2 linked regions of the Oleidesulfovibrio alaskensis DSM 16109 genome follow. The protein of the gene in region 2 interacts with the protein of the main gene of each other region in a pairwise test. Links are inferred from orthologs where the notes say so. Each region holds a gene or a part of one and is shown on either strand. Other genes may lie near its edges. The genes, in order: ftsH and hflK.

Region 1 (6,890 bases), on a different replicon or contig from region 2:
TCTTCCTGCGAATCCGGCAGCTTGAATCCGTCTTTATCAAAAAATTTTATGCCGTTGTCATGGAAGGGATTGTGCGATGCCGAGATAACAACACCGAGGTCAGCCCGCATGTTGCGGGTAAGAAACGCCACGGCGGGCGTAGGCAGGGGTCCCACCAGAAAAACGTCCATACCGGCAGCGCACAGACCTGATGTGAGCGCCATTTCAAACACATAGCCGGAAAGACGCGTGTCTTTGCCAATAACAACCCGATGCCGCTTATTGCCGTTGCGAAAAAAAGTACCGGCCGCCAGCCCCAGACGAAGAGCCATATCCGGCACCATGGGATATATATTTACCTGCCCGCGCAGGCCGTCAGTTCCGAAAAGACGTGTCGTCATACTGTACGACTCCTCATTGTGGGTGCTCCGCAACATGCGGACACGCATGAAAAAGCAGACAAGCCGCGCTGAAGAGCGCTACCTGCCGCTTATGCTGATATCAAGTGCAGCCGGTTTCGCCCCGACCAGCAGGGCATTTTCCGGCAGTTCCAGTCTGTATTTAAGCGCATGCCTGCCCGGAGCGATGTTGTCGGGCACAGCCAGCACCACGCGCGCGGCGTTAAGGTATTCCTTGCTTCCCGCCTTGGAGCGCGGCACCTGCACAGTCAGGGTTACATACCGGCTATGCAGCTTTCCCGCAATCCCTTCAGGCAGTTCCAGCGACACCTTGCGCTTAAGAACCACCTCGGTGGTCACCAGCCTTGTGGTCACACGCACGCGGCCCTGCGGCGGTGTAACTTCCACGCCTTCGGGTACGGTGTACACCGCCGGAAAATCGGCAACCTTGGGCATGGTTCCGTTTGAAAGCCGTACAGTGGCATTGACCGACTCGATGGCGGAAACCAGAGACTGTGCCCCGCGCACTTTTACGGTTTCCGGCTGCGGAAGCAGTGCGCCTATTTCAACATCGGGCGCCAGAGCACCCTGCGGAAGCACTTCCACCGGCAGTGTTCTGGTAATCAGCGAATCCGCCTGCAGCTGCAACCGCGGAGGGTTGATTTCCACCACCTGAAATGCACCTTTAAGCGGAATATTGTCGGGCAGAACGGAAATCACATTCTCGCCCTGCTTCAACTGGCTTAAATCCAGAGGATACGAAAATTCGCGGCCGTTCAGCCCGCGGATAAGCCCTTTGGGGCCGCGTATGCGTGCGCTTATCTTGCTGGGCAGGCCGTCCAGAACAATCATGTCCGGCGGCATGCCGGTCATTTCGATACGCATGTCCACCCAGGTTTCCACCCGTTCACGGCCGGTCACCATAAACCAGAGCGTGGTGGCGATGAACACCGAAAGCAGCACAAATTGCCAGTGTCGCTGCATAGTCTACTTCTCCAGAGCGTTACGGAGAACGCGCTTCAACCTTACGGCGTCCAGTTCGCCCGTCAGCCTGCCCCCCACACTCACCGATACTGCTCCCCGCTCTTCAGAAACCACAACCGCCACGGAATCTGTTTCTTCCGTTATGCCCATGGCGGCACGGTGCCGCGTGCCGTAGTCTCTGCGTTCCTGCACGCCCTGTGAAAGCGGCAGAATACAGCCCGCAGCCACAATCTCGTTATTGCGCACAATCACAGCACCGTCATGCAGCGGCGTGTTGGGGTAAAAAATGGTGACCAGCAATTCCTTGGTCAGGCGGGCATCCAGACGCACACCGCCGCCCACCATGTCGCCCAGCGGTACGTTCTTTTCCAGCACGATAAGTGCCCCTATGCGCCGCTGTGCAAGGTAAAGAGCCGTCCCCACAAGTTCGCTGAACGCTTCGTCGGCCACAACCTTGCGCCGGAAAAAACTCCGCGCGCCCATGGCGGAGAGGGCATTGCGGATATCGCGCTGAAACAGAATGATAATGACAAGAAACAGCGAACCGAGGAAGTTTTCGAGCAGCCAGTTAAGCGTGTACAGACTGAGTTCCTGCGACAGAAAATACGCCAGCAGCAGGATGATAAGTCCGTATACGGCCGTCACCGCCCGTGTGCCCCGTATCATCACAATGACACGGTACAGCAGCAAAGACACCAGAGAGATGTCGAGCACATCCCGCCATGTGATGCTCAGATCCGCCCAGAAAGTCATGCAGCGCCTCTATGCGTTGTACAGTTCCGCAGCCAGGTTAAGGGTCTGTGCCGCAAGCCGCACCTCATGCACCCTGTGAAAACGCACACCCCGCGCCGCCAGCAGCGCCGTTGCTGCCTGCGTGGCATTCTGTCTTTCATCGGCAGCCAGCCCCAGCAACTGCCCGAACATGGATTTGTTGGACAATGCTCCCATGACCGGCCGCCCCAGCGACATAAATCTGTCGATGTGGCGCAGAATGTCCAGATTGTGCTCCAGCAGCTTGCCGAAACCGATACCGGGATCAAGAATGATGCGTTGCTCCGGTACACCGGCCACGACCAATTCTTTCAGCTTTTTCTCGAAAAAGTCCAGAATTTCCTCGACCACATTTCCATATGCCGGTTTGTCCTGCATGGTTTCCGGGCGGCCGGGGCTGTGCATCAGCACATAGCCCGGTTTGTACTGCGCGATGACGTCTTTCAGAGCGGGGTCAAAAGAGCAGGCGGAAATATCGTTGATAATACCGGCACCGGCCTCCAGCACGGCTGCGGCCGTGCCGCTTTTGTAGGTATCGACGGAAAGCGCCCAAGGCAGGCCGTTGCCGCCGGTGCGGTCCCTCAGGGCCTTCACCACGGGCAGCACCCGCCGGATTTCATCTTCCTGCGATACAGGGTCGGCATAAGGGCGCGATGATTCACCGCCGATATCCAGCACATGTGCGCCCTGTTCCGCCAGTTGCAGGGCATGAGACACAGCACTGTCCGGTCCGTCATGTCTGCCGCCGTCATAAAAAGAATCAGGGGTGACATTCACAATACCGAAAATGAAAAAGGGGGCAGGCCCGATGGCTCTGCCCCCCGCTATTTCCCAATGGATGGGGGGAAGCATTGCTACTTCTCCCTCCGGTCAGCGGTATCTTCCTCCTGCCCGTCCGGAGCATCCTCCCCGTCCTTTGCGGCGGGGCGTGCAGCCTCGTCCGATTCCAGCAGGAATTCGTCTCCGGCATGCTCAGCCGGTGCGGCGGCCACGGAATCCTCCGGCCCGGCATTTTCTGCGTCGCCTTCAGGATGTGTGGCCGTGATTTCAGGAACAGGCAGCAGGGGCCGTCCTTCGATAAGACGCTCAAGATCATCCGCATTAATGGTCTCGCGCTCCAGCAGAGCCTCTGCGATACGGTGCAGTGTATCCAGATTCTCCTGCAGCAGCGTGCGGGCCTTTTCACGGGCTTCGTCAATGATGCGTTTTACTTCGGCATCCACCATGCGGGCGGTCTCTTCGCTGTAGTTGCGCGAATGAGCCCATTCGCGGCCGATGAAGACTTCTTCACCCTGCTCGCCGATGTTCATGGGGCCGATGGCGTCGCTCATGCCCCATTCACACACCATCTTGCGGGCCATTTTGGTGGCGCGTTCGATGTCGTTACCGGCTCCTGTGGTAATCTCTCCGAAGACGACTTCTTCGGCCAGACGCCCGCCGAGCAGCACCACAAGATTATTCAGCAGATATGTGCGCGAATAGCCGTGGCGGTCTTCGTCGGGCAGCTGCATGGTTACGCCCAGCGCCCTGCCACGGGGAATGATGGAAACCTTGTGCACGGGGTCTGTGCCGGGCAGCAGACGCGCAGTAAGGGCATGACCGCCTTCGTGGTAGGCTGTGACACGCTTTTCCTTGTCGCTCATCACCAGACTGCGGCGTTCCTTGCCCATCAGCAGCTTGTCTTTGGCCGTCTCGAAATCAAGCATGTTCACCTGATCCTTGTTCATCTTGGCAGCTTGCAGAGCCGCTTCGTTGACAAGGTTTTCAAGATCGGCACCGGAAAAGCCCGGAGTACCTTTGGCCAGCATTTCCATATCCACGTCACGCGCCAGCGGAGTACGCTTGCTGTGTACTTCCAGAATGCGCTTACGTCCGCGCAGGTCGGGCGTCGGCACCACCACCTGCCTGTCAAAACGTCCGGGCCGCAGCAAAGCCGGGTCCAGCACGTCAGGTCTGTTGGTGGCGGCTATCAGAATAACGCCTTCGTTGGATTCAAAGCCGTCCATTTCGACAAGCAGCTGGTTCAGAGTCTGTTCACGCTCGTCGTGTCCGCCGCCAAGACCGGCACCGCGCTGACGCCCCACCGCATCAATCTCATCGATGAAGATAAGGCAGGGAGCGTTTTTCTTGCCCTGTACAAACAGGTCGCGCACGCGCGAGGCACCGACCCCGACAAACATTTCCACAAAGTCCGAACCGGAAATGGAAAAGAAGGGCACGCCGGCCTCACCCGCCACGGCACGGGCCAGCAGCGTTTTACCGGTGCCGGGAGGCCCCACAAGCAGCACCCCCTTGGGGATGCGCCCGCCAAGACGGGTGAATTTTTTAGGATTACTAAGAAAGTCAACAACTTCAGTGAGCTCTTCTTTGGCTTCGTCCACGCCCGCCACATCGTCAAAGGTGACCTTTGCCGATTCGTGCGAGATCATACGGGCCCGCGAACGGCCGAAAGACATGGCTTTTCCGCCGCCACCCTGCATCTGGCGCATGAAGAATATCCATACACCGATAAGCAGCAGCATGGGGAACCACGACACCAGCAGCGTCATGTACCACGGAGCTTCTTCCTTGGGCTCTGCCTTTACCTGCACACCCTTTTCCAGCAGGCGGTTGACCAGGTCGGGGTCATTGGGTGCTATGGTCTGGAACGACTGCCCTTCGGCGGTCTGTCCTTTCAGCTTTTCGCCCTGAATAGTTACCTGAACGACTTCCCCCTGAGTGACTTTGTTAAGAAACTCAGTGTAGGACATCTGGGCCTGCGGCCCGGGGGGCTGGCTGAACAGGTTGAAAAGAACCACCATCAGCAGTGAGATGACGGCCCATAAAACCAAATTGCGCGAGAACTGATTCAACGCTAGTAACCTCCATTCCGTGCAGGACGGATATTGCTTTCGAGCTAAGAAGTTTAAGGTCGTGCGCACGGTTTGGCAATGTCTGCAACACGCTTTTTCGGGCTTTTCCGAAAGTTGCACGACCTGCACTCTAAAAACGCATAAACGGGCGGAGACGTCAACAGCATAACAAGCCTTGTGCCCTATGGAAAAAACTGATACATCCCGAAACCTGCAAGCAGTTCTGCATATAGCGCAGATTTCAACGGAAGCGTATCGTCACCGGTGTGGCGCCCGGTCTTCAAAACCGGTGGACGGCTGAGAGGTCGTCGGTAGGTTCGACTCCTATACGCTTCCGCCATTTTTTTCTTATCCCCATCATTTTCTTTTTGCATACCTGCAGCCGTTCAGGGGTTGCCTGCGCCCGTGCAGTGATTATATGCTGCGCAGAAACCGCGCCTGCGGGCGTGCAGTCATTCACAAACACCGGCAACGACAACAGGAAGTCAGCGATGCCTCTTTTTGAATTTGAATGTACCGAATGCGGCAACCGTTTTGAAGAACTTGTACGGGACAGCTTCAGCGAAATCACCTGTCCTGTCTGCGGAGCCGCCAATGTGCAGAAAGTGATGTCCATGCCCTGTCAGATTCCCGGAACAGGCCCCAACAGACTGCCGGGCGCTCTGGCAAAAGGCGGAGGCGCCCCCAAAATGCAGTATGTGCCGCATGTTCCCCGCCCGTCCAAACCATCGGGCGGATGCGGCGGATGCAGCAACGGCAGTTGCGGCGGCAATTGAATTCATACGGGATTGCGCCCGCACACAAAAGCCGGTCTCACCACAGACCGGCTTTTGTGTGCGCAAGGCACCGGACACATCTTTCAGGCCGGTACTGCAACGCCCGCACGCCGCAGCCAACCGGCCGGATATCGCCGCCGCAGTGCTCCAGCCGGAGGCTGACAAACCGCAAGACAGTCCGGCTGACATTCTGCAGCGCTCCTGCTTTTACACCTGATGCTTTTCACCGTCCGCACCGGCCCGCGGTGCCTGTTCCGGCAGCCACGGGTCCACATGCACCAGCACATCATGAATATGCGGCCCCAGCGCGTACAGCGCATCCTCCACAGCCAGAGCCACGGCATGCCCCTCGTCAACCGTTATTCTACCGTCAACCTTGATATGCATGTCCACCTGCAGGCTGTTGCCCATGAAACGTGTCCGCAGTGAATGCACATCCTTCACTCCGGACACGGAACAGACCACCTGTTCCAGTTCAGCGCGGGTCGTTTCATCAGCACCTTTGTCCATCAGGGCTTCCAGTGCGGGACGGCAGATATTCCACGCGGCGTACAGAATGAAAACCGCTACAACCAGTGCACCGGCCAGATCGGCCACCCCCCATGCGGGTACAAACCATGCCAGCCCCACGGCCGCAGCAGCAGGTATGGAGCTCAGCGCATCAGTGCGGTGATGCCATGCATTGGCTTCCAGCGCCGAAGATCTGGCCTTTCTGGCCGCACGCAATGTCCAGCGGTACAGTCCTTCTTTTACCACAATTGAGAGTACCGCAGCCCCGAAGGCAACCGCACCGCGGCGATGGGCGCTCTCGCGGCCCATGGCTGCAATGGCGTCCCACGCTATCCCCACAGCGGCTCCCGCCAGCAGCAGGCCGATGACCACCGTGACCATGGTCTCCATACGCTGGTGTCCATGCGGGTGTTCTTCATCGGCAGGGGCGCTCCAGAAACGCACCCCGACCAGCACCACGACATCAGTCACCAGATCGGAAAGAGAGTGGATACCGTCTGCCACCACAGCCCTGCTGTGTCCGGCCGTACCCGCCATTATCTTGAACGCGGCAAGCGCAAGATTGAGCCACAGCCCTATCCACGTCACGCGGCTTACCATGGCTATGGTCTCCAGCTGGC
Region 2 (6,709 bases):
GATCGATATAAATGGCCTCAACAGGACAGGCCTCCGCACAATTGCCACAGCGGATGCACAGCGACCTGTCCACTTTGACACCGCCGCCCTTGCGCTGTGAAAATGCTCCGGTGGGGCAGGCGGTGGCACACGGGGCGGGATTGCACGCCACGCATGTGCGCGCCTCGAACCCCGTGGAAAGACCGCCGGCCGAGGAAATTCTGATTCCTGCCGTATTCCATGAAAGCCTTTTGTGCACCAGACGCGCACAGGCCAGTGAACAGGAATGACATCCTATGCAGCGCTCCATGCGTGAAGCGCGTAAAATCTTCATACGCGTAACTCCGTACCGCCGCTGAAGCGCGGTCTGCAATGCTGCTGCAGGGCAACCCGCAGCAGTAAAAATGATACACCGCCTGCAGCGCGCGCCGCAGGCATCCGCGCCGTTTTCAGGCCTGCGCCTTCACAGCCTGTGCTACCCAGTCCCGCAGAGGATTTTCAACAATGGCACGTATCTGTGCCAGTCTCTCGGCCGTCTGCGCCTCAAAGCGCAGCACCAGCACAGGCTGGGTGTTGGAAGCGCGCACAAGTCCCCAGCCATCTTCAAACAGCAGCCGCACACCGTCAATGGTATCTACTGTATACCGGCTGCCGAAAAATTCCTGCGCTCTGCGTACAATGTCAAACTTCACGGCATCGGGGCATTCCATATGCAGTTCCGGCGTACTGGCTGTTTCCGGCCAGCCCGGCATGGCCGAAACAGGCTGATCCGACGCCGCAAGAATTTCAAGAAAACGCGCGGCTCCGTAAATGGCGTCATCAAAACCGTACCAGCGGTCATTGAAAAACATGTGACCGCTCATTTCCCCCGCCAGCTTGGCATCTGCTTCAAGCATTTTGGCCTTCATGACCGAATGTCCGGTTATCCACATCAGCGGGCGGCCACCGTGCTGTTCGATATCTCTGAAAAGCAGATGCGAGCACTTCACGTCTCCCATTACCAGCGCACCGGGAAAACGGCGCAGCGTATCGCGGGCATACATGGCCAGCAGCTGATCGCCGAACAGCAGCCGCCCGTTTTCGTCCACCACGCCCAGCCTGTCCGCATCACCGTCCAGTCCTATGCCGCAGCAGGCTTTTTCAGCCCGCACGCGTGCCTGCAGGTCACCCATGTTTTTTTCCACCACAGGATCCGGATGATGGTTGGGAAAACTGCCGTCCGGCTCGCAGTACTGCTCCACAACATCGGCGCCGATACGCCGCAGCAGCTCCGCACACACCAGCCCCCCGGCTCCGTTGCCGCCGTCCAGCACCACCCGCACCGGCCGCCTGAGCGTTATATCGCGCGAAGCCGCCTCGATATAGTCCGGAATAATGTCCACATCGCACCCTGCGCCGCTGCCCGATTCAAAATCGCGTGCGGCCAGTATGTCGTATATGGCTGTTATCTGGTCTGTATGAATGGTGGTGCGGCCCGCCCACACCTTGAACCCGTTATATTCAGGCGGATTATGGCTTGCAGTGATGACAACCCCGCCCTGTCTGTTCAGGTGCCTGACCGCAAAATACAGCACAGGTGTAGGCACCATGCCCACACTGGTCACGTCCAGTCCGGTGGAAAGCATGCCGCGGGTCAGTGCGGCATGGTACCCCGGAGAACTGTGCCGGCAGTCGTGCCCCGTAACCGCCGCGCCGATGCCGCGCCGCAGCATATAGGTGCCCACGGCCCTGCCCAGCAGTTCCACCCATTCTTCATCAAAGTCCACATCCACCAGACCGCGAATATCATAAGCCCTGAAAACAGCCTTGTTAACCGGTTTCATACGTTCTCCGTTAGGTGCGACAGTTTCGTCCGCGTTGCGACATTCCTAAACTTTATGGCTATCCCACTTGACCGCCCCTCGCAACTGCCCTATTTTTCGGTATTATGAACTGGGACTGGGAAAAACTGCAAGAAAAACGGCAGAGGCAGTCGGGCGGAACACCGCCCGGCAACTGGGGCCCCAAGGACCCCGGCTCCGATCCGCTCGGAGACGGAATCAAAAAGCTGCGTGAGTTCCGCTTTCCCGTAGGTAAGCTTGCTCTGGCACTGCTGGTGCTGCTGTGGCTTTTTTCGGGCGTCTTCATCGTGGAACCGGACGAGGTCGGTGTTGTATTGCGTTTCGGCGAATACAACAGAACCGTCCAGCCCGGCCCTCACTATCACATGCCCTTCCCCATGGAAACAGCGTACACCCCCAAGGTGTCGCAGGTGCGCCGCGTGGAAGTGGGCTTCAGAAGCTCCGAGGGTTTCTCTCAGGGGCAGCTGCGTCCGGTGAAGGAAGAGTCTCTGATGCTCACGGGCGACGAAAACATCGTCGACGTGCAGTTCATCGTGCAATACCAGATAAAAGACCCTGTGGCCTTTCTGTTCAATGTCTCGCAGCAGGCTTGGACAGTAAAAAGCGCCGCCGAAGCCGCCATGCGTGAGGTCATAGGCTACAATGCCATCGACTCTGCCCTGACGGGCGGTAAACTGGACATACAGAACAAGTCGCGTGACCTGCTGCAGGGCATTCTTGATAACTACAACGCCGGTGTGCATGTGGTTGCCGTGCAGATGCAGGATGTGCACCCCCCCAAAGAAGTCATAGATGCCTTCAAGGATGTGGCAAGCGCACGCGAAGACAGAAGCCGCATAATCAACGAAGCCGAAGCCTATCAGAATGAAATTCTGCCGCGTGCACGCGGTCTTGCCGCCGAAATAATCAACCAGGCGGAGGCATACAAGGAAACCAGAATCCGTGATGCCAAGGGTGAATCGGCGCGCTTTGTCAACGTGCTTGCCGAATACAACAAAGCCAAGGATATCACACGCAAGCGCATGTATCTGGAAACAATGGAAACCATTCTTTCCAACCCTGATCTTGAAAAAATTATTCTGAGCGGTAAAGCGGGCGGCGTAGTGCCGTATCTGCCGCTGGACAAGCTGGACGCGGACCGCGCCAGAAAGGGAGCGCAGCAATGAGCAAGAAAACCGTTCCGGCACTGCTCGCGGCCCTTATTGTCATAGTGGCTGCCGTGCAGTCTTTGTACACCGTGCACCAGACAGAAAAAGCCATAGTGCTGCAGCTGGGTGAACCGGTAGGCGAAGTGATGGGACCGGGCCTGCATGTAAAGATGCCGTTCATCCAGAACATCATCTATCTTGACGCCCGGATACTGGAATATGATGCCAATCCGGCAGAAGTGCTGACCAGCGACAAAAAAGCGCTGCTGCTTGACAATTACGCCCGCTGGCGCATTACCGACCCGCTGCTGTTCTACCGTACCGTGCGCACCATACGCAGTGCGCAGGCACGTCTTGACGATATAGTCTATTCGCAGATGCGAGTCTTTCTGGGTCGCTATCCGCTGAGCGAAGTCATTTCGTCCAAACGCTCCGTAATCATGGAAGAAGTGACCAAACGGTCTTCGGAACTGCTGAAGGATTACGGCATGGAAGTGGTGGATGTGCGCATAAAACGCGCTGACCTGCCGCCGGAAAACCAGCGGGCCATTTTCGGCCGCATGCGGGCCGAACGCGAACGTCAGGCCAAGCAGTACCGGTCCGAAGGGCAGGAAGAAGCCACCAAAATACGGTCGCTGGCCGACCGCGAGCGTGCCGTCATGCTGGCCGAAGCACGGCGCTCCGCCGAAGTTATCAAAGGCGATGGCGAAGCGGAAGCCACACGCGTATATGCCGCAGCGCTGCAGCAGGCGCCGGAATTCTACGCATTCAAGCGCAGTCTGGAAGCATATGAAAAAAGCCTGAAAGGCAAAACGCGTATCATCATGTCTTCTGACGAAGACTTCTTCAACTATCTGCAGTAATACGTCCCCACGTCACATGTTACACTTGTGTCACTCGACACAAGTGTAACATGTGACACTTTTTTCAGGCCATCTGCCTAGCCTATACGCAAAAAACTTCAAAATGTCCGCCATGCAATTGAACATGGCATTCATTTTGTATATACAGCCCCGAAGATACTTTCAGGCTCCTGCATATTCCAGCGGCACTTCATGTTATCAAAGCAAAGTCGCATGGTTCTGTACGCCTGAACAAAGCTGTCTTTCCGGTGTGTGTTTTTGTGTCTGCCAGACAGGGGGTTAAGACACGCAACCGCTACCGGAAAACTTGTACCGTACACCGCGGACAGAATACGCCGATGCGGCCATGGGGGGCCGTGCGTACCGGTCTGTCCGCTTTACATCCGCGCCGCTTGCCGGCGCATGTCGTTCGGTCCGTTACCACGACCGACAAAAGGCGGGAGAATATCGTGTCTACATTCGATGAAGTCTTCGAACGCATCAAAATGGCCACCAACACGCGTACGCAGGTGGAACTGGCCGAGGTGCTGGACATACGTCAGTCCAGCATTTCCGATGCCAAACGCCGCAACAGCGTGCCTTCGGACTGGTACATGAAGCTTTTCGAAAAGTTCGGTCTTAATCCGGACTGGCTGAAAATGGGCAGCGGCCCCATGTACCTGCGAACCGAACAGGGCTACCAGCCGGTGGACGGGCCTGCCGCCGGGCAGGTTTTTGAAGATCCGGCAAAATACGGCGATCCCGATGCCAAAAGCACCGTGGTCACCGTGTACGCCATGCACGACGATCAGGCCGCCGAAGAAGAACTGCCGCATAAAAGTCTGAGCAAGCTCAGCGTGCCCCAGTCCTTTGCCGGAGCCGCCATGCAGGTCTTCCGCGTGGATGCCACCAGCATGGAACCGCTTATCGCCAAGGGAGCTTTTGTCTGCCTGGACACCCAGCAGAAGAGCATCATCTCCGGCGAGCTGTACGGCGTATTCATACCGTACGAAGGAATCGCCATCAGGCGCGTATTTCTTGACGCGCAGAACCAGCGGTTCATCCTGCGGTCAGAAAATCCGGCCCTGCCGGAACAGTACCTGCCGCTGGGCAAACACCACTCCAGCATCGTGGGGCGGGTTTCCTGGGTACTCCAGAAGCTCTGATTCCCTGCACGCAAAGCCGGACGCCCGCGTCCGGCTTTTTTTATCACCGCACGGTCAAACTCCGCTGCGGGCTTGCCTTTACCCCCGCGCTGTAAGAAACTATCCGACAGCCGGTTCCCCCACGGTATCCGGCAGAGTCTTGGCAACCGGTACAGACGGAAATCAGCATGCGTGTTTTTTCTGCCCTCATGCGCCGCTCATGCGCCTTTTTTCTGATGCTTGCACTATGCCTGTGCCTGCAGACAGCAGGGCACGCGCATGGGCAGACACTGGAATTCCGGTGTGATGACAGCCTGCCGCCCTACGAGTTTCTGGCCTACGGCAGGGCGCAGGGCTTCACCGTGGACCTGGTACAGGCCATCGCCCGCGACAGCGGGCTGCATGTGCAGATCATCCCCGGACCGTGGCATGTCATCAAGGCGGAACTGGACGCCGGCAACACCGACGCGCTGACCGGCATGTACTATACGCGCGAAAGAGCGCGGCAGGTTCTGTTTTCAGAACCCTATACCGTGGTCTCGCATTCCATTTTCGTGCGCAAAGGCTCCCGCGCCATGACGGCAGAAGACCTGAAAGGCGCCGTGGTGGCGGTGCAGCGCAACGACATCATGCATGAATACGCGCAGAAGCACCTGACCGGCAGCACCCTGCTGCCCTGTACCACCCGTCTGGAGGCTCTGCAGGCCGTTTCGGACGGACGGGCAGAAGCAGCGCTGCTCGGCAGGCTCATGGCCCTGCAGCTTATGTATGAACACAACATCACCAACGTCACCGTATCGGGAGAAGCACTGCTCACCACCCCGCTGTGTTTCGGTTTTGCACCGGACAGAAAAGACATCATGGTCATTTTCAATGAAGGGCTGGCCCATCTCAGAATGACCGGTGAATTTGACGTCATCTACGAAAAATGGTTCGGCCGGCTGGAACGCAGGGCTGCAGAAGAAGTGGTGCGCCGTTACGCGGCATGGGTGCTCACCCCGCTTTTTTTCATCATGGCCGCAGGACTCTGCTGGCTGGTTATTCTGAAAAAACGGCTTGCCCGCCGTACACTGCAGCTGCAGATACAGGTGGAAAAGCTGCAGGAAACCGAAAAAGCCCTTGCCGAAAGCGAGCGGCAGTACCGGTCCATTTTCGAAACCATCCGCGACGGATTCTACAGGGCCGACATGCAGGGGCGCGTTGTATTATGCAACCCTGCGGCGGCCGACATGCTGGGTTATTCCATGGAGGAACTGGCAGGAAAAAACATAGCACAGGACCTGTACAGACACCCCTATGAACGCCGGAAACTGCTCAGCCATCTGGAACGCGAAGAAGCAGCGGCCAATGTTCAGGTTGAAATGCTCCACAAAAACGGCAGCATTGTGCTTATAGAAACCAATTCACGGCTCGTGCGCGATGAAACAACAGGGGAACCCGTGGCCGTGGAAGGCGTCATACGCGATGTGACAGCGCGTAACAGACTGGAAGCGCTTATAGCCAGAACGGAAAAAATGATATCGCTGGGGGGGCTGGCTTCCGGCATGGCACATGAAATCAACAATCCGCTGGGCGCCATCCTGCAGGGGGTCCAGAACATAAGCCGCAGGCTCGACTCCCGCCTTGCCGCAAACATACAGGCTGCGGCAGACAGCGGTATCAGCACGGAAGGGCTGGAAGACTATATCCGCAGACGCAATATACGCAAATTGCTGCACAGCGTGCGCAGCGCAGGTGAACAGGCGGCGGGCATA

The links.
Region 1: the proteins of hflK (region 2) and ftsH interact in binary tests that used the Escherichia coli proteins (3 or more experiments, as listed by UniProt). The link is inferred for Oleidesulfovibrio alaskensis DSM 16109 from one-to-one orthologs.

The regions. Positions count from the first base shown.
Region 1 is NZ_AXWQ01000005.1:244,780-251,669, forward strand. Bases 2,486-5,484 are described here. They hold ftsH (ATP-dependent zinc metalloprotease FtsH), read right to left. Parts: upstream 4,985-5,484; coding sequence 2,987-4,984; downstream 2,486-2,986. Other genes in these bases: folP (dihydropteroate synthase), read right to left, coding at 2,486-2,984; H586_RS20355 (FmdB family zinc ribbon protein), read left to right, coding at 5,476-5,484. Also shown: glmM (phosphoglucosamine mutase), read right to left, coding at 1-380; H586_RS19885 (CdaR family protein), read right to left, coding at 459-1,361; diadenylate cyclase CdaA, read right to left, coding at 1,365-2,114; more of folP, read right to left, coding at 2,124-2,485; more of H586_RS20355, read left to right, coding at 5,485-5,760; H586_RS0103945 (cation diffusion facilitator family transporter), read right to left, coding at 5,968-6,890. UniProt on the Escherichia coli protein: Acts as a processive, ATP-dependent zinc metallopeptidase for both cytoplasmic and membrane proteins. Plays a role in the quality control of integral membrane proteins.
Region 2 is NZ_KI519494.1:619,254-625,962, reverse strand. The notes cover bases 1,129-3,946. They hold hflK (FtsH protease activity modulator HflK), read left to right. Parts: upstream 1,129-1,906; coding sequence 1,907-2,986; downstream 2,987-3,946. Other genes in these bases: hflC (protease modulator HflC), read left to right, coding at 2,983-3,831; H586_RS0114950 (phosphomannomutase/phosphoglucomutase), read right to left, coding at 1,129-1,802. Also shown: H586_RS19485 (4Fe-4S binding protein), read right to left, coding at 1-313; more of H586_RS0114950, read right to left, coding at 429-1,128; H586_RS0114935 (LexA family transcriptional regulator), read left to right, coding at 4,281-4,976; H586_RS20260 (transporter substrate-binding domain-containing protein), read left to right, coding at 5,144-6,709.